DNA from 2 places in the Rhizobium sp. LjRoot254 genome. Region 1 is predicted to be linked to the other one. Evidence: riboswitches for the same ligand, from Rfam matches in the RefSeq annotation. Region 1 holds a riboswitch; the other holds the start of a gene.
What was found. A riboswitch is a leader RNA that binds a small molecule or an ion and turns the genes downstream of it on or off. The one in region 1 is predicted to bind S-adenosylmethionine.

Region 1 (11,861 bases):
ATTCAGCTTGGGAAGCTGCTGCTCTACCATTGAGCTACACCCGCGCGGCCTTTCAAATCCGACACATTCGGTTCGCTGTCAAGGGTCTATCCGCGACAGGCGAAACACGCTCCGGCACGCGGCCTCATCGTGATCCCAGGGTATTTCGACCCGGCCCGACAAACATCGTCAAGATAGGTCTTCCTTCCCCACGGGCCGCTTTGCTAAGAGCGGGCGGTGAAATCAAAAGGGAAGGCGAGACATGGAGCGCTTGCAGGGCCTGATCGAGTCGCGCGTATTCGATCTCACCATAACGTGGCTGATTGTGATCAACGCCGTCACGCTTGGGCTGGAAACCTCGCCTTCTATTATGGCGAGGTACGGCGACCTGTTGCATCTGATCGATCATCTGCTGCTCGGCGTTTTCGTCGTCGAGTTGATGGCCAAGATCGTGATCTATAGGACTGCGTTCTTTCGAGATCCCTGGCGGGTGTTTGATTTTCTCGTCATCGGCATCTCGCTGCTTCCCGCCAGCGGCCCGCTCTCGATCCTGCGTGCGTTGCGCGTGTTGCGCGTCCTGCGGCTGGTTTCGATCATCCCTTCCATGCGGCGCGTCGTCGGAGGCCTGTTCCTGGCGCTGCCTTCGATGGGGTCGATCTTCCTGCTGCTGATGCTCGTCTTCTATGTCTTCTCCGTCATGGCGACAAAGCTCTATGGCGCGGATTTTCCGGTCTATTTCGGCAATATCGCCGCCTCCGCCTTCACGCTGTTCCAGGTCATGACGCTCGAAGGCTGGGCGGCCGAGATCGTGCGGCCGGTGATGGAGAGGCACCCGCAGGCGTGGCTGTTCTTCCTGCCCTTTATCCTGGCCACCTCGTTCACGGTGCTCAACCTGTTCATCGGTATCATCGTCTCGGCCATGCAGACTGAGCACGAGGCGGAGGTGAAGGAGGCACAGGCCGAGATGGAGGAGGACCAGGCCGAGATCCTGCGCGAGTTGCGCGAGATCCGGCATGAACTCGTCGAACTGCGCCGCTCAAAACATGGATAAGTTCTATTCGGTCGCGCCCCTGAAATGCTTGGAGAGCTTCAGGCCCTGTGCCTGGTAGTTCGAGCCGAGGCCCGAGCCGTAGAGCGCCTCGGGCATTTCATGCATGTGCTCGTAGACCAGCCGGCCGATGATCTGGCCGTGGTCGAGGATGAACGGCACGTCATGGCTGCGCACTTCGAGCACCGCCCGCGCGCCCGCGCCGCCTGCCTGGGCGTGGCCGAAACCGGGATCGAAGAAGCCGGCATAGTGCACGCGGAATTCACCCACCAGCGGATCGAAGGGCACCATTTCGGCAGCATAAAGCGGTGGAACATGCACCGCTTCGCGGGAGACGAGGATATAGAATTCATCCGGGTCGAGGATCAGCTCATTGCGGCCGCGGCTGTAGATCGGCTCCCAGAAATCGAAGATGTCATGGGCCGCCTTCACATCGACATCGATGACCGCCGAATGCCGCTTGCCGCGATAGCCGATCAGCCCCTCCGGGCCGGTGCCCTTGAGGTCGATCGACAGCGCGATCGAGGAACCTGATATGACAGGCTTTTCGCTCGCGACCAGCGTGTCTGACAGATGCAGCGCCAGCATCTCGTCTTCCCGCAGTAGAGACTGGCCGTTGCGGAAGCGAATCTGTGACAGACGCGAGCCGCGGCGGACCACGATCGGGAAGGTCTTTGGCGAGATTTCGAGATAGAGCGGACCTTTGTAACCCAGCGGTATCTGGTCGAACTCCTGGGAATAATCGGTGATCACCCGGGTGAAGATATCGAGCCGGCCGGTCGAGCTTTTCGGGTTGGTGGAGGCCGAGAGCGAGGCCGGCAGATCGAGGCTTTCGATGAGCGGCACGATATAGACGCAGCCGGTTTCCAGCACAGCCCCTTCCGAGAGATCGATCACATGCAGCTTGAGCCTGTCGAGCTTGTCGGCGACGCGCTTGGATGGCCCCGGCAGGAAGGACGCGCGCACGCGGAACGCGTTGGCGCCCAGCCGGAGATCGAGGCTTGCCGGCTGGATCTGGTCGGCGTCGAGCGGCTTTTCGGATATGAGCCGGCCTTCTTCGGACAATGTCCGGATTGCGCGGTCTGCAAGTATGCCTGCCATTTCATCTCCAAGGTTTTGCGGGACAATAGAAATCCGTTGCCGTTGACGCAAGAAGGCAGATGCGTTAAGCCCGATTTGTCCCGTGGTGATTTGGCCGGCCGGCTTGCAGCCACGTTAAACAAGTAGCTAAAAAGGCCGGGTTCGTTGGAAACCGGCCTGCTTTTTGCGGCCGGTTTTTTGATGTCTGAAGGTGATAACATGAGCAAGAACTGGCGGCCGGCAACCAAACTCGTCCACGGCGGCACATTGCGTTCGCAATATGGGGAGACTTCCGAAGCGATCTTCCTGACGCAGGGTTTTGTCTACGAAAATTCGGCCGCGGCCGAAGCCCGTTTCAAGGGCGAGACGGACGGCTTCATCTATGCGCGTTACGGCAGCCCCACCAACGACATGTTCGAAAAGCGCATGTGCCTGCTGGAAGGCGCGGAAGATGCCCGCGCCACAGCCTCCGGCATGGCGGCCGTCACCGCCGCGATCCTTTGCCAGTTGAAGGCGGGCGACCACATCGTCGCTGCCCGTGCACTCTTCGGTTCCTGCCGCTGGGTGGTCGAGACGCTGGCGCCGAAATACGGCATCGAATGTACGCTGATCGACGGCAAGGATCTCGTCAACTGGGAAAAGGCGATCCGCCCGACGACCAAGGTGTTCTTCCTGGAGAGCCCGACCAATCCGACACTTGAAGTGGTCGATCTCGAAGGCGTCGCCAGGCTCGCCAACCAAGTCGGCGCCAAGGTCGTGGTCGACAATGTCTTCGCCACGCCGCTGTTCCAGAAGCCGCTCGAACTCGGCGCCCATATCGTCGTCTATTCCGCCACCAAGCATATCGACGGCCAGGGTCGCTGCCTTGGCGGCGTGGTGCTGTCCGACAAGGAATGGATCGACGCCAACCTGCACGATTATTTCCGCCATTCCGGCCCGGCCATGTCGCCGTTCAATGCCTGGGTCCTTCTCAAGGGGCTGGAGACGATGGCGCTACGCGTCAAGCAGCAGACGGAGAACGCGACCAAGGTGGCGGATTTTCTCGCCAACCACAATGCGGTCGCCAAGGTCATCTATCCCGGCCGCAAGGATCACCCGCAGGCTGACATCATTGCGCGCCAGATGACCGGCGGCTCGACGCTCGTCGCTTTCGAGCTGAAGGGCGGCAAGAATGCTGCCTTTGCGGTGCAGGATGGGCTCGATGTCGTCATGATTTCCAACAATCTCGGTGATGCGAAGAGCCTGATCACGCATCCGGCCACGACGACGCACAAGAACCTCACCGAAGATGCGCGCGTCGAACTGGGCATCTCGCCGGGACTGCTGCGGCTCTCGGCCGGGATCGAGGATGCGGATGACCTGATCGAGGATTTCGATCGGGCGTTGAGCAAGGTCGGGAAATAAGACAAAGTTGGTGGGTTGGGCTTCACCCTTCACCAACTTCGGCCAAGGGTTCACTACGTTCACCCGGCCTTCGTATCCTCTCCCGCAAGGGGAGAGGTAAACCTGCGGCGGCGCCTGCCTTCAAGCGAAGGCGGCAAGTGTGGCACCCTACCTCTCCCCTTGCGGGAGAGGATAGCAAGCCTGCATGAGACCGCAGGTCGAAGGCATAGGCGCGCTTGGTGAGGGGTGAAGCGCCAAGCGCAGGCTTATGACACGCGACGCGTGGGAGGAATACCATGTCCGACGAATCCAATCCAAAGCGCCGCCTGCGTTCGCAGGATTGGTTCGACAACCCCGACTACATCGACATGACGGCGCTTTATCTCGAGCGCTTCATGAACCAAGGCATTACCCCCGAGGAATTGCGTTCCGGCAAGCCGATTATCGGCATCGCGCAGTCGGGCAGCGATATCAATCCGTGCAATCGCCATCATATCGAACTGGCGAAGCGGGTCCGCGACGGCATCCGCGATGCGGGCGGCATCGCCATCGAATTCCCCACGCATCCGTTGTTCGAGAATTGCAAGCGGCCGACAGCGGCGCTCGATCGCAATCTCGCCTATCTCGGCCTGGTGGAAGTGCTCTACGGCTATCCGATCGATGGCGTCGTGCTGACGACCGGCTGCGACAAGACCACGCCCTCGGCGCTGATGGCGGCCTCGACCGTCGATATCCCGGCGATCGTGCTCTCGGGCGGTCCGATGCTGGATGGCTGGCACGACGGCAAGCTGGCTGGTTCCGGCATGGCCATGTGGCAATCGCGGCGGCGCTATGCGGCAGGCGAGATCGACAAGGAAGAATTCATGGAGGCGGTCCTCGATTCCGCACCTTCCATCGGCCATTGCAACACGATGGGCACGGCCTCGACCATGAATGCGTTGGCCGAGGCGCTCGGCATGTCGCTGACCGGCTGCGGCAATATCCCGGCAGCCTATCGCGAGCGTGGCCAGATGGCCTATCGCACCGGACGCCGTGCCGTCGAGATCGTGCTCGAGGATCTCAAGCCGTCCGACATCCTGACGCGTGACGCCTTCCTCAATGCCATCCGCACCAATTCGGCGATCGGTGGATCGACGAATGCCCAGCCGCATCTGGCCGCGATGGCCAAGCATGCCGGCGTCGAGCTCTATCCCGAGGACTGGCAGGTGCACGGCTTCGATATTCCGCTGCTGGCGAATGTCCAGCCGGCGGGTGCCTATCTCGGCGAGCGCTATCATCGCGCCGGCGGCACGCCCGCCGTGATGTGGGAACTGCTGCAGAACGGCAAGCTGAACGGCGACTGTCGCACCGTCACGGGCAGGACGATGGCTGAGAATCTCGAGGGTCGTGAAGCCAAAGACCGCGAGGTCATCTATCCCTATGCGGCGCCGATGATGGAGCGCGCAGGCTTCCTCGTGCTCAAGGGCAATCTCTTCGACTATGCGATCATGAAGATGAGCGTGGTCTCGGATGATTTCCGCCGCCGCTACCTGCAGGAACCCGGCCACGAAGGCGTGTTCGAAGGCAAATGCGTGGTGTTCGACGGTTCGGAGGATTACCACAAGCGCATCAATGATCCGGCGCTCGGCATCGACGAGAAGACGATCCTGGTCATTCGCGGCGCCGGTCCCATAGGCTGGCCGGGTTCGGCCGAGGTGGTCAACATGCAGCCGCCGGATCATCTCCTGAAACGCGGCATCAAGAGCCTGCCGACGATCGGCGACGGCCGCCAGTCCGGCACATCCGACAGCCCGTCGATCCTCAATGCCTCGCCGGAAAGCGCGGCCGGCGGCGGGCTTGCCTGGCTCCGGACCGGTGATGTCATCCGCATCGATTTCAACCACGGCCGCTGCGACATGCTGGTGGATGACGCCGAGATCGAGCGCCGCAAGGGCGACGGCATTCCCGGCGTTCCGCCCGATGCCACGCCCTGGCAGCGCATCTACCGCAAGACGGTCAATTCGCTCGCCGAGGGCGCCACGCTCGAAGGTGCGACGGAATTCCGGCAGATCGCCAAGAACCCGCCCAGGCATAACCACTAGCCGTCCATTTATATCGCGAATGAGCTGGAAAGCTGCAACGCCTTGCCTCGCCGTGCGTTTTTGCACGGACATGCAAGGAAATTGGACATGCAGGATCTCACCCATGCCCACGACGAAAGGGCCGCACGCCGACCCGGCCGGACATCCGGGCTCATCGAACCGGTCGAACATTTCAAGACGATAGGGCAGGCGCGGCGTGCGGCAGCGGTCTGCACGCGCTGCGACCTCTACAAATACGCAACGCAGACGGTGTTCGGCGAGGGCCCGCGGTCAGCCGAAGTGATGTTCGTAGGCGAACAGCCGGGCGACAAGGAGGACCTGGCGGGCAAGCCATTCATCGGGCCAGCCGGGCAGTTGCTCGATGAGCTACTCGAGGAGACCGGTATCGACCGGAATCGCTACTATGTCACCAACGCCGTCAAGCACTTCAAGTATGTGCCCAAGGGCAAGCGCAGGCTGCATCAGCGGCCGAATGCGGGCGAGATCGAGTGTTGCCGCTGGTGGCTCCGCATTGAACGGGACTTGATCAAGCCGAAAATGATCGTGGCATTGGGGGCGACTGCCGCCCAGGCCGTGACAGGTTCGGGTACAGGCATTCTGAAACGGCGCGGCAGGATCGAAACCCTCGAAGACGGCACGCATGTCTTCATCACGATTCACCCGTCAGCGGTTCTGCGTGCCGGTGATCCGGAGGCACGGGCGGAAGCAAGACAGGATTTCATGAGGGATTTGCAGGCGCTTGCCCGGCTTCTTGGATAGAGCCTACATTCAACAATGCGCGGCTCTGGAATGCAGGCGGCCGGCCCAGCAGGGTCGGCCGCTGGGAATGGTCAAGCCTGGGCTTCGAGAAGACTGGTCACAGACAATTGCAGCGCCGGGGCAATGCGCTTCAGGTGCTGCATGTCGATCTCGATGCCGTCTTCGATGCGGACAATTTCCGCGCTCGTAAGGCCGCATGTCACGGCCAGGTCTTCGATGCTGTATCCAGCGGCCTGGCGGCTCGTTCTGACACGGTTTGCCACAAGCGACACGTCGATAATGGCGTTTTCGGATTGATCCAGATGATTGAGTGAAATGTTCATATAAGGTCCTTCGTATTCTATCTGTCGAAACCGGCAGATCCCCAATGCTCAATTCTGCCCTCTTTTGGACACACATCTATTATGCTGCGTGTGCGAAGAGAGCAAGAGCGGATAGGTAGTGTTTTGTTAAGAATTGCCGCAGGTGCGAACGGTTCGCAAACTCTGGGCATACTCGCCGCAAGAGCCGAATATCATGAAGTTTTCAAGCTGAAACTTTGGTGAATGGTACGGTTGGGGGGTCTCGAACCTCCGACCTCAGGAGCCACAATCCTGCGCTCTAACCAACTGAGCTACAACCGCATATCCACTGGAACGCTCTTAGCATTCTTGGGCGTGACATACGAGGGGTAAGATTTTTTTTCAAGCCCCTCGGCCGCTTTTTTCAACTTGAGGCAATTTATAGCGCGGGCATGGCTGTCGGTCTGTGCCGCAGGGAACAGAAAGGCCGGGCATAGCCCGGCCTCATACGCTTCACAGGGGACGCGTTACTGATATGCGATGTAATCAGGCGCTCATCTTGAAGGCCGACATGGCCTTCTCGGCGGCATCCTTGCCCGGCTTGGCGACGTTCTCTGCAACCTTCTTGGAGGTTTCCGAGAGTGCCTTGACCTGCTCGACAGCGGCTTCGGCCTGCTTGCGGAAGAAGGAGGTCTGCAGTTCGAAGAATTCGGAGACCGACTTCACGCCGAGCAGCGATTCGAGATGGGCGAGCGAGGTCTCGGTGTTGGTGCGGAACATGCCGATGGCGGACATGCCGAGTTCGACGGTGCCGGCCTGGGCGCTCTGCAGCGTGGCTTCAACGGTCTTGCTGGCTTCCTCGGTAACTTCCTTCACCTTGGCAAGGCTTTCCTTGGTCTTGGAAGAGCTCTTCTCGGCGAAGTCGCGGAAGGTGTCGGAGAACTTCGACGGGTCGAAGGCGGAGAGGGAGAATACGTCGTCGGAAGCGGTTTTCTTCGCGAATGCCATGTGGAATGCTCCTTGGAATGGGTTGACCGGTTTTTCCGGGTAGTCTCTATTCGATGATCGTCATATAGCATCGATTATTGTGCATTGCAACATAATTCCGCAACGCAGCAAAGTTAACCCTTTCATGCAATTCCCGCATGGCACTGTGGACCCTTCGCCGCAGAGGAGATATTAATGAAGAGTTAACATCGCGTTTACCAAGTTTTGCGTTCCAAGGTCCGCCATGCCGCAGGTTCAATACCCATTCATAGATGTCGCCGTGCACCCGGCGGTGCGCGCCCGCTTTGCCGCGGGTGAGGCGATCGCGCTGTTTTCGCGGGACATGAAAGACGTGCTCTGGGCCAATGGCGAGGGCGCCCGCCTGTTCGGCCATCGCGCCATTTACGATCTTATCGACAGCGGACCGGATCGCGGCGGCGTGGCCTATCGCCAGTTGACGGCGACCGCCGCCCAACTGGTCACCGTCGGCGACAAGCGTGGTTTCGTGATGCGTATCGCGAGCGGCTTCAGCACATCGGCGATGCAGGCGGAAGTCAGTCTGGAGGCCATCGGCGATCAGTTGCTGGTGATGTTCTCGTCGCCGGTTTCCGGTGGCACGGCACAGCATCTCAAGGGCATGCTTCAGGGCTTCGACGATCCCGACACCCACATGGCCGTGCTCGATCGCGACGGCGAGGTTCTACAGGCATCCCAGGGTTTCAGCTCGATCGGCATCATGCAGGATACGGCGCGGGCGCTGATCGCGGCAGCCAGTCGCAGTGCCGATGGCCTGATCAAGCGGCCGGTGCCCTCTGGCTCGGGTTATCTTCCGGCCGCGATCGGCAAGCTGTCCGATGATCTCTATCTGCTGTTCTGTGTCGAGACGTCTCTTGGCCGGATGGATGCACCGGATGACGAGGTCGAGGACGACTCAGCATTATCGGACGCCTCGGAACTGCGTAACGAAACGCCAGCCCTCGTGGCGGCTGCCGCGCAACTGGACGACGGCGTGCCGGCGCAAGCCGAAACGGATGTTGCCGCATCCGAAGTTGTGGATAGCGGTGATACCGACATCGGCGAGAACGATCTGCCATCGGTTGCCGCCGAGGATGTCATCGAGCCGGTCGCCGATGAGGTTCATGCCGCTGCTCTGCTCGACGCCGAACAAGCGCTCGATATCCCTTCGCAGAATACCGCAGACGAGGTCTATGAGGGCGAGGCTCCGGAGGATATCGCCGATCTTGCCGCCATCGATGGTGCCGATGAAGACCAGATCGAAGCGGCTTCCGCTATGGAAACCGTGACCGATCCGCAAATCCTTGAGCACGCCGCCGATACCGAGCAGGCGTTCAGCGAGCCCCTGGATGCCGGGACGACCGAAGACGCCGTTGCAGATGCCGAAATTGACGTGGCCGCTGACGCGTCCGCAGAAGTGTCTGCCGAAGAGAACGAAGACACGGACAAGGAATTCCTCTCGCCGGAATTGACCGGCGATATCGCCGAAGCGTCTGACGCGCACGTCGACACGCCAGAGGACATCGCAGAGACACCGGCCTCAAAGGCTGAAGCGGCTGAACAGGATGCTGTCGCGCTTGAAGAAGCAACCGGCGAAATCGAATCGCCGGAACTCGTTGCAGATATCGCCGAAGCGTCCGACGAGCCAGCCGAGGCGCCGGAAGATTTTGTCGAGGTGGCATCCGTCACGCAACCTAAAGACGCTCCAGAGCCGATTCCGGCAGATGCTGGCTTCGCGTTCGATCCCGGCAGCCGGCCGGTTCGCTTCGTCTGGAAGCTCGATGCGAATGGCAGTTTCGCCGAGGTCTCGGATGAATTCGCGCGCACCGTCGGTCCCCGCTCCGGTGATATCAACGGCCAGTCGTTCCGCGATCTCGCGGCACTCTTCGATCTCGATTCCGACAACGAGATTGCCGGCCTGCTCGACCGCCGCGATACCTGGTCGGGCCGTACGATCAAATGGCCGGTCGAGGGCACGAATCTCGTCGTGCCGGTGGATCTCGCCGCACTTCCCACCTATTCGCGCAATCGTGAATTCGACGGTTTCCGTGGCTTCGGGATCATTCGCGTCAGTGACGCCGAACAGGATCCGCATGCTTTCGGCCTGACCTTCGCTGCCGATGAAGCCAATGACGACGCCGAGGACGACGACGTTCCGCTGACGGTCGATGGCACGTTCGAACAGTCTGCGGGCGACCAGCCGACGGCTGACGAGCCTCTGCCTCCGTCACGGGACGAGTTCCAGGGCGAAGTGCCGGCCCTCAGCATCGCTTCCAATCCGCTGGGCAATTTTTCGGACAAGGTCATTCAACTCGAGGAGCGCCGCGCCAAGAGCACGCGTGACGGGTTGAGTGCCAGCGAACAGGCGGCACTCAAGGAAATCGCGCGCCAGCTCGAGCCTTTCGGCAAGCGGCCGAATGACGACGTGGTGAAGTCGACCAGCGGCCTGATGCAGGGCGGGGATGACGACCGGACGGATCGCGATGATCGCGCGCCGGCCGATGACGTCTTCGATGCCGAGGACGCAGGCGCGCAGGGTGCTGATGCCGGCGGCGGCGAGCATGATGAGCAGGCCGAAGACCCCTTGATGGACGAAGAGCGCGTCCAGACCATGTTCGAGGATCTCGGCACAGGCCCTGGCCTGACGGCCTATGCCATCGACCTCGTGCCGATGGCGATCCTCATCCATGCCGGCGACCGGCTGATCGAGGCCAATTCGGAATTCAGGCGCCTGACGGGTTATGACAGCGTGGCAGCGCTCGAACGCGCCGGTGGTCTCGATGCGTTGATCACCCGTCGCGAAGGCCCGGATGCCGGCGTCTATCTCGTCCGCGCCGATGGAACGCAGATACTGGTGTCAGCACGGCTGCAATCTGTCCGCTATGACAGTTCCAGCGCGCTGATGCTGGCTGTCACGCCGGCTGCGGGCATGCTGGCCGTCGTCGCCGAGCCTGAAATCATCGGCGAGAGCGAGGCGGCGCGCAAGCTCGCGGGCCTCAAGGTCGAGGTCGAGGAAATGCGCTCGATCCTGGAGACCGCCACCGACGGCGTCGTCGTCCTCGATACCGAGGGACGCATCCGCTCGATGAACCGTTCGGCCTCGGCGCTGTTCAACTTCGACGACGCCGAGACCCGCGGCAAGCCTTTTGCCATGTTGTTTGCCCATGAGAGCCAGAAGTCGGTGCAGGATTATCTTGCCGGACTCTCCGGTCACGGCGTTGCCAGCGTGCTGAACGACGGCCGCGAGGTCATCGGCCGCGAATCCTCGGGCGGCTTCATACCGCTCTTCATGACCATGGGGCGCATGCCGGGGTCGAACAGCTATTGCGCCGTGATGCGCGATATCACCCAGTGGAAACGTTCCGAGGAAGAACTCAAGGCCGCCAAGCGTGCGGCCGAGACCGCCAACCAGCACAAGAGCGATTTCCTCGCCCGCGTCAGCCACGAAATCCGCACCCCGCTCAATGCGATCATCGGGTTCTCGGACATGATCGCGAGCGAGCATTTCGGCCCGGCCGGACATGCGCGCTATGTGGAATATGCAAGCGACATCGGCCGCTCCGGCCGCCACGTGCTCGATATCGTCAACGACCTGCTCGACATTTCCAAGATCGAGGCGGGCGAGATGGATCTCGAATTCGCCGCCGTCGGCATCAACGACTGCGTCTCGGAAGCCGTGTCGCTGGTGCAGCCCCAGGCGAATGCCCAGCGGGTGATCATCCGCACGTCGCTCTCGCAATCGGTGCCCGACATTGTGGCCGACCTGCGCTCGATCAAGCAGATTTCGCTCAACATCCTGGCCAACGCCATCCGCTATACGCCATCCGGCGGCCAGATCGTCGTATCGACGGCTTACGAGCCATCCGGCTCGGTGACGCTTCGTATCCGCGATACCGGCGTCGGCATGTCGAAAGGCGAGCTCGACCAGGCGATGAAGCCGTTCGGTCAGGTTTCGTCCGGCACTCGTCAACGCGGCGACGGAACCGGCCTCGGCCTGCCGCTGACCAAGGCAATGACGGAGGCCAACCGGGCGATGTTCTCGATCCACTCCGCCCCGAACGAGGGAACGCTGGTGGAAATCACCTTTCCGCCCCAGCGCGTGCTTGCGGACTGAGCGCGCCGGGCATAGAAGGCCAGGCTGAAACCTGACCTGGGGACGCCAGTTTGGACCTGCCTGCCGGACATGTGAGCGCGCCGCTTCTCAAGCGACAGCAGCACCCCTTGCTACAGGGGGCGGCGGTTCTCTTT
Region 2 (11,861 bases), 5.1 Mb from region 1:
CGGCCCAGATCGAATGCGGTTTCTTGTTGCCGAAGAAACCGGTGCCCAGCAGATTGAGGGTGAATTGCGGCTTCCGCACCCTGTCAAGGGCCTGAACCACTTCATCAGCGGTGCGGTGATCGATATCGCCGATGAATCTCAATGTGATATGGAAATTCTCACGGTCGATCCAGCGGGCCCCTGGTACACCGCCCCGCAATAGCGAAAGGCTCATGGCCGCGCTTTGCGGGATTTCGAGGGCGGTAAAAAGTCTCGGCATGGCGAGCTCCCCGAATCGAACTGACTACCTCAAGGAATCATCGATTGGTCAGAGGCGCAATCCCCAAATATTGTTATACCGCATTGCATAACAAATCATTGCGGCAGGGACTTGAGGAAGGTCTCGAAGACGGGGAAGAACTTTTCGGCCATGACTTTTGTTCCCGCGCCATTCGGGTGCATGCCGTCCTCGAGTTGCATGCCGGTGTTCAACGTGACGCCATCGAGGAAGAACGGATAGACCGGGACGCCGTGTTTCTCGCCAAGCAGCTTGTACATGCCGTTGAATTTGGTCTCGTAGTCGGCGCCCATATTCGGCGGCGCCAGGATGCCGGCGAGCAGCACGGAAATCTTGCGCTCCTTGAGCCGGACGATCATTGTTTCGAGGTTTTTCAGGCTTTCCTCTGGCGACAAACCGCGCAGGGCGTCGTTCGCGCCGAGTTCGAGGATCACCCCATCCGTGCCATCGGGGATCGACCAATCGATGCGGGCAAGCCCATCCGCCGTCGTGTCGCCGGAGACGCCGGCATTGGCGATCGTGACGTCGAGGCCCTTCGATCTGGCCAGCGTTTCCAGCCGCGCGGGAAATGCTTCATCAGGGGGAAGTTGATAGCCTGATGTGAGCGAGTCGCCGAAAGCAACGATGTTCAACGTGCGGGCACCGGCGGAATCCAGGGATAACAATAGCGTGAGGGCCGCAAATAAAGCGGTTCCGAGAGCTTTAAATGTCATCCATTGACTCCTAAGTTGCGGCGCAGCGCGCAGGGTAGAGCAGAATATAGGATTCATGATCTGTGGATGAAACCATCATCGAACTGAAAAAGGCCGATCTTACCCTCGGCCATGGCGCCAGTGCCGTCCACGTCCTCAAATCGCTCGACCTGGAAATCTTCAAAAGCACATCCTGCGGCATTACCGGCCCCTCCGGCTCCGGAAAGTCGACGCTGCTGATGGTGCTGGCCGGCCTCGAACGGCTTGATCGCGGTGAAATCCGTATTGCGGGAACCGACCTCCACAGTGCCGATGAGGACACGCTGGCCGCCTTTCGCGGGCGGAACATCGGCATCGTGTTCCAGTCATTTCATCTTATCCCGAACATGACGGCGCTGGAAAATGTTGCCGTACCACTGGAACTCGCGGGGAATCGCGATGCGTTCGGCATTGCCCGGAAAGAGCTTGAGGCGGTTGGCCTTGGCGAGCGGCTCAGCCATTATCCCGGCCAGCTTTCGGGTGGCGAGCAGCAGCGCGTGGCAATCGCCCGGGCGCTGGCGCCATCGCCGAAACTGCTGATCGCCGATGAACCCACGGGCAATCTCGATGGCGAAACCGGCCGCCACATCGCGGACCTTCTGTTCTCCGAGCAGGCCGAGCGCGGCATGACGCTGCTGCTGGTGACCCACGACGAGACGCTTGCCGCCCGCTGCGGCCGCCAGATCAAGATCCGCTCCGGCGAAATCATCGACGCGGGCCTCTGAGATGCGGAGCGCAAGAGTATTTTTCGGCCACCTGCCGCTGGCCTTCCGGCTCGCTTTGCGTGAAATGCGCGGCGGCTTGCGGGGCTTTTACATTTTCATGCTGTGCATCCTGCTTGGCACCGCCGCGATCGCGGGCGTAAATTCGGTCGCCCGGTCGATGACTTCGGCAATCGACGCTCAGGGGCAGGAGATTCTGGCCGGCGACCTGCGCTTCGGGCTCAAGAACCGCGAAGCTTCAGTGGATGAACTGGCCTATATCAAGAGCCTCGGCAAGGTGCAGCTTTCCACCAATCTGCGCTCGATGGTGCGCAGCGGCGATAAATCCGCCCAAGCGCTCACCGAACTCAAGGCGGTGGATGGCGCCTATCCGCTTTACGGCACGTTTACCTCCGAGCCCGGCCAGCCGCTGCAGGACCTGCTGGCTGAGAAGGACGGCACGTTCGGCGCCGTCGCCCAGCCGCTACTCCTCGACAGGCTCGGCGTGAAGGTGGGCGACACGATCCTGCTCGGCGACATGGCGATGACCGTGCGCGGCACGATTGTCGCGGAGCCGGATGCGTTGTCGGACGGGTTTTCCTTCGCGCCACGGCTGGTGGTTTCACGTGATGCGCTGACCAGGAGCGGACTGGTCAAGATCGGCAGCCTGGTCGATAATTTCTACCGCGTGAAGCTCGACGACCCCACGCGTGAGCGTCGCGATATCCGCAAGGAAGCCGAAGCGAAGTTCCCCGAGGCCGGCTGGTCGGTGCGCGGCTCGAGCAACGCGGCGCCGTCGCTGTCGGAGAATATCGAGCGCTTCTCGGAATTCCTGACGCTTGTCGGCCTTGCCGCATTGGCCGCCGGCGGCGTGGGCGTGGCCAATGCTGTGGGCGCCTTTCTCGACAGCAAACGTCAGGTGATCGCGAGCTTCAAGAGCCTCGGAGCGCCGGGGCATCTGATCGTGATGATCTACATGATCCAGATCCTCGCCATTGCGGCCATTGCGATTCTGGCGGGGCTGGTCATAGGCGCCGCGATCACGCCGATTGCGGGCTATTTCCTCGAAGGCTATGTGCCGGTGCCGCGCGGGCTCAACCTCTATCCGTCGGCATTGGGCATCGCGGCCCTGTTCGGGCTCTTGACGACGGTTGCCTTTTCGATCCTGCCGCTGGGCCGCTCGCGGCTCATCCGGGCGACCGAGCTTTTCCGTTCGCAATCCTACGACGGCTGGCGGATGGTGCCTTGGCGGTATTACCTCAGTGCCGCGGCTGCCTTCCTGCTGATCGCGCTGCTCGCTGTGTTCTCATCCGAGAACCGCTTCATCGCGCTGGTGTTTCTCCTGGCGACGGCTGGCGCCTTCGTGGTGCTCAGGCTGGTGGCTGCCGGCGTGGCGCTGATCGCCCGGCGTGCGCCGAAGGTCACGTCACCGGCGCTCCGGCTTGCGATTGGCAATATCCATCGGCCCGGCGCGCTGACGGCATCGGTCATTCTCTCGCTCGGGCTCGGCCTGACTCTGCTCGCCTCGCTTGCGCTGATCGAGGGCAATCTGCGCGGCAATCTGGCCGGTGCGATGGCTGAGAAGGCGCCGAGCTTCTTCTTCGTCGATATCCAGAGCCGCGATCTCGACCGGTTCCGGTCCGTGCTGGCAACGACCTCGCCGAAGGGCGAAATAGTCGAAGTGCCGATGCTGCGCGGCCGGATCTTGCAGTTCAACGGCGAGGATGTGCAGAAGCGGAGCATCGACCCCGCGGCCCGCTGGGTGCTGCAGGGCGATCGCGGCATCACCTATTCCGAGGCGCTGCCGACCAACGCGACGATCAACGAGGGTCAATGGTGGGCGAAAGACTATTCCGGTGAACCGCTGGTGTCCTTCTCCGCCCAGGAGGCGGGGGAACTCCGCCTTAAGATCGGCGACACGGTGACCGTCAACGTGCTGGGGCGGAATATCACGGCCAAGATCGCCAATTTTCGCAATGTCGAATGGCGGTCGATGTCGATCAATTTCGTCATGGTCTTCTCGCCCAACACGTTCAAGGGCGCGCCGCATGCCTGGCTCGCCACGCTGACTGACGGTAATGCGACGGTCTCGGCCGATGCCAAGGTCATGCGGGAAGTGACCAATGCCTTTCCGGGCATCACCTCCGTGCGGGTCAAGGATGCGCTGGATGTTGCCTCCAACATCGTGGCGCAGCTGGCGGTCGCGATTCGGGCGGCGGCCTCCATCGCCATCGTTGTCTCCGTGCTGGTTCTGGCCGGCGCGATTGCTGCCGGCAACCGGGCGCGAATCCACGATGCGGTGGTGCTGAAGACACTTGGTGCCAAGCGGACCATGCTGATGCGGGCCTATCTCTACGAATATTTCCTGCTCGGCCTGTCGGCCTCGGTTTTCGCGCTCGCGGCAGCGACGGCGGCTGCCTGGTATGTGATGATCGCGATCATGGACCTGCCATTCAGCTTCCTGCCGGGCACGGCGGCATCCACAGTGATCCTCGCACTGCTGGTGACGGCCGGTACGGGTCTTCTCGGAACATGGTCCATCCTGGGACAGAAGGCGGCGCCGGTGCTGAGGGAGCTCTGAAAGATCTGATCATTGCGCGTATTTGGGGGCTCCGGAGGCAAAAGATGACGCATTTGTCATCACTTGCCTCTTGCCTCGGATTGAAAGCGGCCCCATATTCACCGGTAGCTTGCTGAAGCTCCCAGCGGCGCACGGGCAATGACCGCTCTTACGGCCTATGGTCCGACACCGTGTTTTTAAAACAAAACGGAGCTTTGTTAGAGGAAACTATGTCTGACATCAGAGACTTCCAAACCCGCACGGTGAACGCCGCCGGCGTGCGCACCGATGCAGATATCGACGCGGGCCTTCGCGCCCATATGCTCAAGGTTTACAACCTGATGGCATTGGGTGTGGCGCTGACTGGTCTCGTCGCCTATTTCGTCGCCGAATGGGCAACCGGCAATCCAGCTGTGGCAGCGACTCTCTATAACTCGCCGCTGAAGTGGGTGATCCTGTTCGCTCCGCTCGCTCCGGTGCTCTTCCTGAGCTTCGGAATTGAGAGAATGAGCGTATTCACGGCCCAGCTTACCTTCTGGATCTATGCTGCACTCGTAGGCTTGTCGCTGTCGGTCATCTTCCTGGTCTACACCAATGCCTCGATTGTACAGACCTTCGCCGTGACAGCCGCGTCCTTTGCCGCCCTTTCGCTCTACGGTTACACGACCAAGCGCGACCTGTCGGCCATGGGCTCGTTTCTGGTCATGGGCCTGTTCGGCCTGATCATCGCCTCGCTGGTCAACTTCTTCCTGGCATCCTCGGCGCTTGAATTCGCGATCTCCGTGATCGGTGTTCTGATCTTCGCCGGCCTGACCGCCTGGGATACCCAGAAGATCAAGGAAATGTACCTCGAAAGCGATGGCTTCGAAGCCGCCGGCAAGAAGGCCATCATGGGCGCGCTGAGCCTCTATATGGACTTCATCAACCTGTTCCTGTTCATGCTGCGCTTCATGGGCAATCGCGAATAGCAACGGTTTCTGCTAAGGATATCAGGGCGGCCTCCGGGTCGCCCTTTTTTGTGTCCGAACTTGAGAGCCGCCATGAAAATACGCATCCGCGATGCCGTTCCCGCCGACTTGCCAATCATCAGTGAAATCTACCGCGAATCCGTGCTGACCAACGTCGCGACCTATGAGCTGGAGCCACCTTCCGACGAGGAGATGGCATCGCGGTTCGCCGCCATCACCGGACAAAACTATCCTTACATCATCGCCGAGGACGGCAGTGGCAAGGTGCTGGGCTATGCTTATGCCTCGCCCTTCCGGACGCGGCCGGCCTACCGGTATCTCGCGGAGGATTCGATCTATGTCGCGTCGGATTCGCGCGGGCTGGGCGTCGGCGGCACGCTGCTCGATGCGCTTATGAGCGCCACCGCGAGCCTCGGGATCCGGCAGATGATCGCCGTCATCGGCGGAGCTGCCCCGGCCTCGATCGCGGTGCACGAGAAGGCAGGCTTCAAGCATGTCGGTCGGCTGCCGGCGAGCGGCTTCAAGTTCGGCCAGTGGATCGACACGGTGCTGATGCAGATCGAACTCGGCGAGGGCGTGGATACGATTCCGACCGAGGAGCCGGGGTTGAGGAAGGTTACTTAATCAATTCAGTAAGAAGACCCCGCCCCGAAACCCCTCCCCACAAGGGGGAGGGGCCAACCCGCGGCGCCTATAGCGTCTCAAACTTGCGCCCATAAGGTTGCAGCGAAGTGAGTGCCTCAGGCTCGGCGTTGAGCGGGGCGTTGCGGTGCGGCAAGTTAAGCCCCTCCCCCTTGTGGGGCGGGGTTTGGGGCGGGGTCTTTCTGAACCTACTGCTCGCCCAGCTTCATATCAGGATCATAATCCTTCCCCGGCACGTCCTTCACGATCGCCTGGCCGCAGATGACCTGGCCGGTGACACTGTTGAAGGTCAGCGACGGCGCGCCGTGCAGTTCCCAGCCCTTGTTGAGGTTTGCGGTCACGCGATGGCAGAAGGCGTTGTCGTCGGGGCCGGTGAGGAAGCGGTAGACTTTCATATCTTTTTCCTTGCCTTGATCATCCGGGCGTGGGCGGCGATCCGTCCGGCCTGTTCGAAATGCAGTCGCTCGACCATGCGGCCGGCGATGTTGATGGCGTTCTTGCCCTGCGCCTCGGGCGCGGAGAAGGCGGCTATGATCGCCGCGGCTTCCGCCAGTTCCTCCGGAGAGGGCTGGAAGATTCGGTTCGGGGCGTCGATCTGCGCCGGGTGGATCAACATCTTGCCATCGAAGCCCATGGCGCGGCCCTGTATGCATTCCGCCTCGAATTGCGCCAGATCCTTGAAATCATTCGACACCGAATCGATCACCGTCAGCCCGAAGGCGCGGGCGGCCAGCACCACCTGCATCAGCCAGTGCAGGAGATAGGTGCGCGCCGGATCGAAGGGAATACGGGTGTCGTTGCGCAGGTCATTGAGACCCATGACAAGGCAATCGAGCCTGCCGCCCGCCGTCCGGCCGGCCTCGGCGATCGGCCCGGCATTCAGGATCGCCAGCGGCGTTTCCATCATCGCCCAGAGGCGGATCGTCTCCGGCGCATTGTTTTCCGAGAGGAAGACCGCGGCATCGAGAATATCGTCCTGCGCCCGCACCTTGGGCAGCAGCACGGCGTCGGGCTCGCATTCAAGCACCAGGGCCATGTCCGTGTCGTAATGCGCCGAGGAAGCCTGGTTTATCCGGATGATGATTTCGCGATCGGCTTTATCCCCGGCCTTGAAGAAAGCCCGGATATTGGCGCGCGCCTCCTCCTTCTTTTCCTCGGCCACGGCGTCCTCGAGATCGAGAATCACCGCATCGCAATCAAGCTCCGCGAGCTTGTCGATGGCGCGCTGGTTGGAGGCTGGCAGGCAAAGAACGGAACGGCGCAGGTGCTGCGGGTGGTGGTCGAAAATCATGCTCATGGCCTCTCTATGGCCCGATTTAAGCCGGCTTTCAAGAATATGTGAGATTACTGATACGTCGAACCTCTTGCAATTCTCGGGCTTCTGCCCCACATTGCCATTAAAGGAATGGTGAAATCCATGAGAAGCATTCGTTCGTTTTTCCTCACGCTCGCGGGCCTGACGCTGGTCGCCATCGTCGCGCTGTTTACGGCGTCGATCGGTATTGCGATCGCCGGTGCGGTATCCGTGCTGCTTTTCGGCCAGTGGCTCTCCTCGCTGCTTGCCGGCCATGAGCGTGAACCGGTGCGCGCCTATGCCCGCACTCATCGCACACAGGACGGCCGTCCGGTGCGCGTGTGGAACGACGGCAAGGGCACGATTATCGACATGTGATACATCGGCCGGGCTCTTTGCCTTGGCCATGGGAAGGCGGACAATTCGTTCCGCCTTTTTTGTTGCCCGGATTTCGGGTTTGTTCGACGAACATATTGATTGAGTGCCGACATGCAGTTCACGGGTACCGAAGATTACATCGCCGAGAAGGACCTGATGATCGCGGTCAATGCCGCGATCCAGCTTGAGCGGCCGCTGCTGGTCAAGGGCGAGCCGGGAACCGGCAAGACCGAACTGGCGCGTCAGATCGCGCAGAGCCTCGGGCTCGAACTCATCGAATGGAATGTGAAATCCACGACGAGGGCACAGCAGGGTCTTTACGAATATGACGCCGTGTCGCGGCTGCGCGACAGCCAGCTCGGCGACATCAGGGTGCATGACATCAAGAACTACATCCGCAAGGGCAAGCTCTGGCATGCGTTCGAAGCGCATAAGAAAGTGGTGCTGCTGATAGACGAGATCGACAAGGCCGATATCGAATTCCCCAACGACCTGTTGCAGGAACTCGACCGCATGGAGTTCCACGTCTACGAGACCGACGAGACGATCCGCGCGGCGACGCGCCCGATCGTCATCATCACTTCGAACAACGAGAAGGAACTGCCGGACGCATTCCTGCGCCGCTGCTTCTTCCACTATATCCGCTTTCCCGACGTCGATACGCTTGCTCGTATCGTCGAGGTCCACTATCCCGGTATCAAGAAGCGGCTGCTCTCCGAAGCGCTGACGCGGTTTTTCGAAATCCGCGACATGCCGGGGCTCAAGAAAAAACCCTCGACCTCGGAGGCGCTCGACTGGATCTGCCTGCTCGTCGCCGACGATGTCGAGCCGGAGACACTTGCGGCAAGCGACAAGAACGCGCTGCCGAAACTGCATGGCGCACTGCTCAAGAACGAACAGGATGTCCATCTCTTCGAACGGCTGGCCTTCATGGCCCGGCGCGAGATGCGATAGGGCGCAGATCCCCGTGGCTGCGCCCGCCAAATCGCCTGTCTTCTATCCGATTGAAAATGTGCATCACCCGGTATATGAGAGAAACCGTGGTGATTTGCCGGCCGGCTTGCAGCCACGTTAAACAAATCGCTAAATAGGGCCACCGGAACTCGGGGACCGTCAGCGATTGTTTGATCGCCGGCGTATTGGAGTGCCCCGAATGCCTATCAAGATTCCCGACCAGCTGCCCGCGTTCCAGACGCTTGTTGCCGAGGGCGTGTCCGTAATGACGGATTCCGCCGCGATCAGGCAGGATATCCGCCCGCTGCAGATCGGCCTGCTCAACCTGATGCCCAACAAGATCAAGACCGAGGTCCAGATGGCGCGCCTTGTCGGCGCCTCGCCGCTGCAGGTCGAACTGTCGCTGGTCCGCGTCGGCGGGCACAAGTCGAAGAACACGTCGGAGGATCATCTGCTGTCGTTCTACAACACGTGGGACGAGATCAAGCACCGCAAGTTCGACGGTTTCATCATCACCGGCGCGCCGGTCGAGATGCTCGATTACGAGGACGTGACCTACTGGGACGAGATGAAGGCGATCCTCGACTGGACCGAGACCAATGTCCATTCGACGCTCAACATCTGCTGGGGCGCGATGGCGGCGATCTATCACTTCCACAAGGTGCCGAAATATATCCTGCCGGAGAAGGCGTTCGGCGTGTACCAGCATCGTAATCTCAATCCGTCCTCGCCCTATCTGCTTGGTTTCTCCGATGATTTCGCGGTTCCGGTATCCCGCTGGACCGAGGTTGTGCAGAAGGACATCGATCCGTCCTCGGGCCTTGAGGCACTGATGACCTCCCCCGACGCCGGGCTGTGCCTTGTGGCTGAGAAGAAGGGCAACCGGCTCTACATGTTCAATCACGTGGAATATGACTCGACCTCGCTGGCCGATGAGTATTTCCGCGACCAGTCGGCCGGCATCCCGATCAAGATGCCCGCCAACTATTTCACCCATAACGATCCGACCCAGCCGCCACTCAACCGCTGGCGCAGCCACGCGCATCTCCTGTTCGGCAACTGGATCAACCAGGTCTACCAGACGACGGAATTCGATCTGAGCCAGGTGGGGATTCGGGCCAAGGTGCTTGAGGAGGCGTAAGACAAGCCAGTGTTCATCCCCTTCTTCCTCGAACTCAAGGCAGCGAAAGTCCCGGTCACGCTTCGGGAGTATCTTTCGCTGCTCGAGGGGATGGATGCGCATATAGCCGACTATGATGTCGAGGCCTTCTACTTCCTGTCGCGCGCGGCGCTGGTGAAGGACGAGCGGTTCATCGATCGGTTCGACCAGGTTTTCGCGCATTATTTCAAGGGCGTCGAGGCGGTAGCCGGCACGGCGGCGGTCGATGTGAATGACATTCCCGAGGAATGGCTGCGGCGGCTGGCGGACAAGCACCTGACCGACGAAGAGAAGCGATTGGTGGAAAGCCTTGGCGGTTTCGACAAGCTGATGGAGGCGCTGAAGCAGCGGCTCGAGGAGCAGAAGGGCCGGCATCAGGGTGGTTCGAAATGGATCGGCACCGGCGGCACCTCGCCGTTCGGTGCCGGGGGCTATAATCCCGAAGACGTGCGGATCGGGCAGCAGGAATCGCGCCACCGCCGCGCGGTGAAGGTGTGGGACGAGCGCGCCTTCAGGAATCTCGACGATTCCGTCGAACTCGGCACCCGCAACATCAAGGTGGCACTGAAACGTCTGCGCCGCTGGGTGCGCGATGGTGCCGACGAAGAACTCGATCTCGACGACACGATCCGCTCGACCGCCGAGCACGGCTGGCTCGATGTCAAGACGCGGCCGGAGCGCAAGAACCGGGTCAAGCTGTTGATGTTCTTTGATATCGGAGGCTCGATGGACGATCACCTGAAGGTGGCGGAAGAGCTGTTCTCGGCGGCAAAATCGGAATTCCGGCAGCTCGAATATTTCTATTTCCACAATTGCCTCTATGAGGGCGTGTGGAAGGACAATCACCGCCGGCGGTCGTCGATGATCGACACAGTGGATGTGATCCGCACCTATGGGCCGGACTACAAGGTGATCTTCGCCGGCGACGCCTCGATGAGCCCTTATGAGATCACAATGCCGGGCGGTTCCGTGGAGCACTGGAACAGCCAGGCGGGAGCGGCCTGGCTCAACCTGATCACCGGGCATTTCCGCAAGAGCGTGTGGCTCAATCCCGTGGCGGAGAAACATTGGGGCTATACGCAATCGATCGGCATCGTCCGCCAGCTTTTTGCCGGCAAGATGTATCCGCTGACGCTCGGCGGGCTGGAGGCTGCGGCAAAAGAATTGTCGCGATAGGGGTCGTCGCCCTATATAGCTTCTGTGAGTTCAGTATTTCGGAGCACGATCATGAGCGAAGCGGCAAAGACAACCATCGACCAGGAGCAAGTCGATCGTTTCTCCGCCATGGCGGCGGAGTGGTGGGACCCGACGGGCAAGTTCAAGCCGCTGCACAAGTTCAACCCGGTGCGGCTGCAATATATCCGCGACCGCGCCTGCCGGCAGTTCAGCCGCGATCCGAAGTCGCACAAGCCGCTCGAAGGCCTGCGCGTGCTCGATATCGGCTGCGGCGGCGGGCTGTTGTCCGAACCCGTGTCGCGGATGGGCGCCAATGTGCTGGGTGCCGATGCGTCGGAGAAGAATATCGGCATCGCGAAAACCCATGCCGGGCAATCCGGCGCGGTGGTCGATTACCGGGCCGTCACTGCCGAAGCGCTGGCCGCCGACGGCGAGAAATTCGACATCGTGCTCAATATGGAAGTGGTCGAGCATGTCTCCGACGTGGCCTTCTTCATGGAAACCTGCGCCTCGATGGTGAAGCCCGGCGGCCTGATGTTCGTCGCCACGATCAACCGCACGTTCAAGGCTGCGGCGCTCGCCATCGTCGCGGCCGAAAACATCCTGCGCTGGCTGCCGCGCGGTACGCATCAATATGACAAGCTTGTGCGCCCGGAAGAGCTCGAGGCGCCGCTGGTGGCCTCCGGCATGGTGGTGACCGATCGCACGGGCGTGTTCTTCAACCCGCTGAGCAATCAGTGGAACCTTTCGAAAGACATGGATGTGAACTACATGATCGTGGCTGAACGGGCGTAGCTATTGACGGCATTGGAAGTCGCCCTAGAATGCCGGTGAACAGCGCGAGGACTAAGCATGGCGAGCAAGGCGGAAATGCATTCGGTGAGCATCCCTTCCGGGCTGAAGGCTAGCTTGGAACGCTTGGCCGAGAGCCGCAACGTCAATGAGGCCGAACTCGTCAGTGAAGCACTTACCCGCTACATCGACGAAGAAATGGACTATTCAGGCGCTATCGATGAGGCGT

Region 2: linked by a shared signal. The riboswitch ahead of metA (homoserine O-acetyltransferase MetA) and the one ahead of ACSQ26_RS00680 (O-succinylhomoserine sulfhydrylase) in region 1 are both predicted to bind S-adenosylmethionine.

What each region holds. Positions count from the first base shown of each region.
Region 1 covers NZ_CAXUSM020000001.1:127,432-139,292, forward strand. The annotation lists tRNA gene ACSQ26_RS00665 (tRNA-Gly) at 1-44, opposite strand, end outside; gene ACSQ26_RS00670 (ion transporter) at 242-1,030, shown strand; gene ACSQ26_RS00675 (2'-deoxycytidine 5'-triphosphate deaminase) at 1,034-2,128, opposite strand; SAM riboswitch at 2,201-2,279, shown strand; gene ACSQ26_RS00680 (O-succinylhomoserine sulfhydrylase) at 2,327-3,511, shown strand; gene ACSQ26_RS00685 (IlvD/Edd family dehydratase) at 3,787-5,571, shown strand; gene ACSQ26_RS00690 (UdgX family uracil-DNA binding protein) at 5,659-6,330, shown strand; gene ACSQ26_RS00695 (helix-turn-helix domain-containing protein) at 6,402-6,653, opposite strand; tRNA gene ACSQ26_RS00700 (tRNA-His) at 6,877-6,953, opposite strand; gene ACSQ26_RS00705 (phasin family protein) at 7,158-7,619, opposite strand; gene ACSQ26_RS00710 (PAS domain S-box protein) at 7,843-11,727, shown strand; gene ACSQ26_RS00715 (ABC transporter permease) at 11,778-11,861, shown strand, end outside.
Region 2 covers NZ_CAXUSM020000001.1:5,188,540-5,200,400, forward strand. The annotation lists gene thpR (RNA 2',3'-cyclic phosphodiesterase) at 1-259, opposite strand, end outside; gene ACSQ26_RS25595 (arylesterase) at 355-990, opposite strand; gene ACSQ26_RS25600 (ABC transporter ATP-binding protein) at 1,053-1,733, shown strand; gene ACSQ26_RS25605 (ABC transporter permease) at 1,735-4,290, shown strand; gene ACSQ26_RS25610 (Bax inhibitor-1/YccA family protein) at 4,500-5,237, shown strand; gene ACSQ26_RS25615 (N-acetyltransferase family protein) at 5,310-5,861, shown strand; gene ACSQ26_RS25620 (DUF1737 domain-containing protein) at 6,068-6,274, opposite strand; gene ACSQ26_RS25625 (HpcH/HpaI aldolase/citrate lyase family protein) at 6,271-7,176, opposite strand; gene ACSQ26_RS25630 (hypothetical protein) at 7,297-7,551, shown strand; gene ACSQ26_RS25635 (AAA family ATPase) at 7,663-8,505, shown strand; SAM riboswitch at 8,582-8,659, shown strand; gene metA (homoserine O-acetyltransferase MetA) at 8,705-9,646, shown strand; gene ACSQ26_RS25645 (vWA domain-containing protein) at 9,656-10,840, shown strand; gene ubiG (bifunctional 2-polyprenyl-6-hydroxyphenol methylase/3-demethylubiquinol 3-O-methyltransferase UbiG) at 10,892-11,635, shown strand; gene ACSQ26_RS25655 (CopG family ribbon-helix-helix protein) at 11,693-11,861, shown strand, end outside.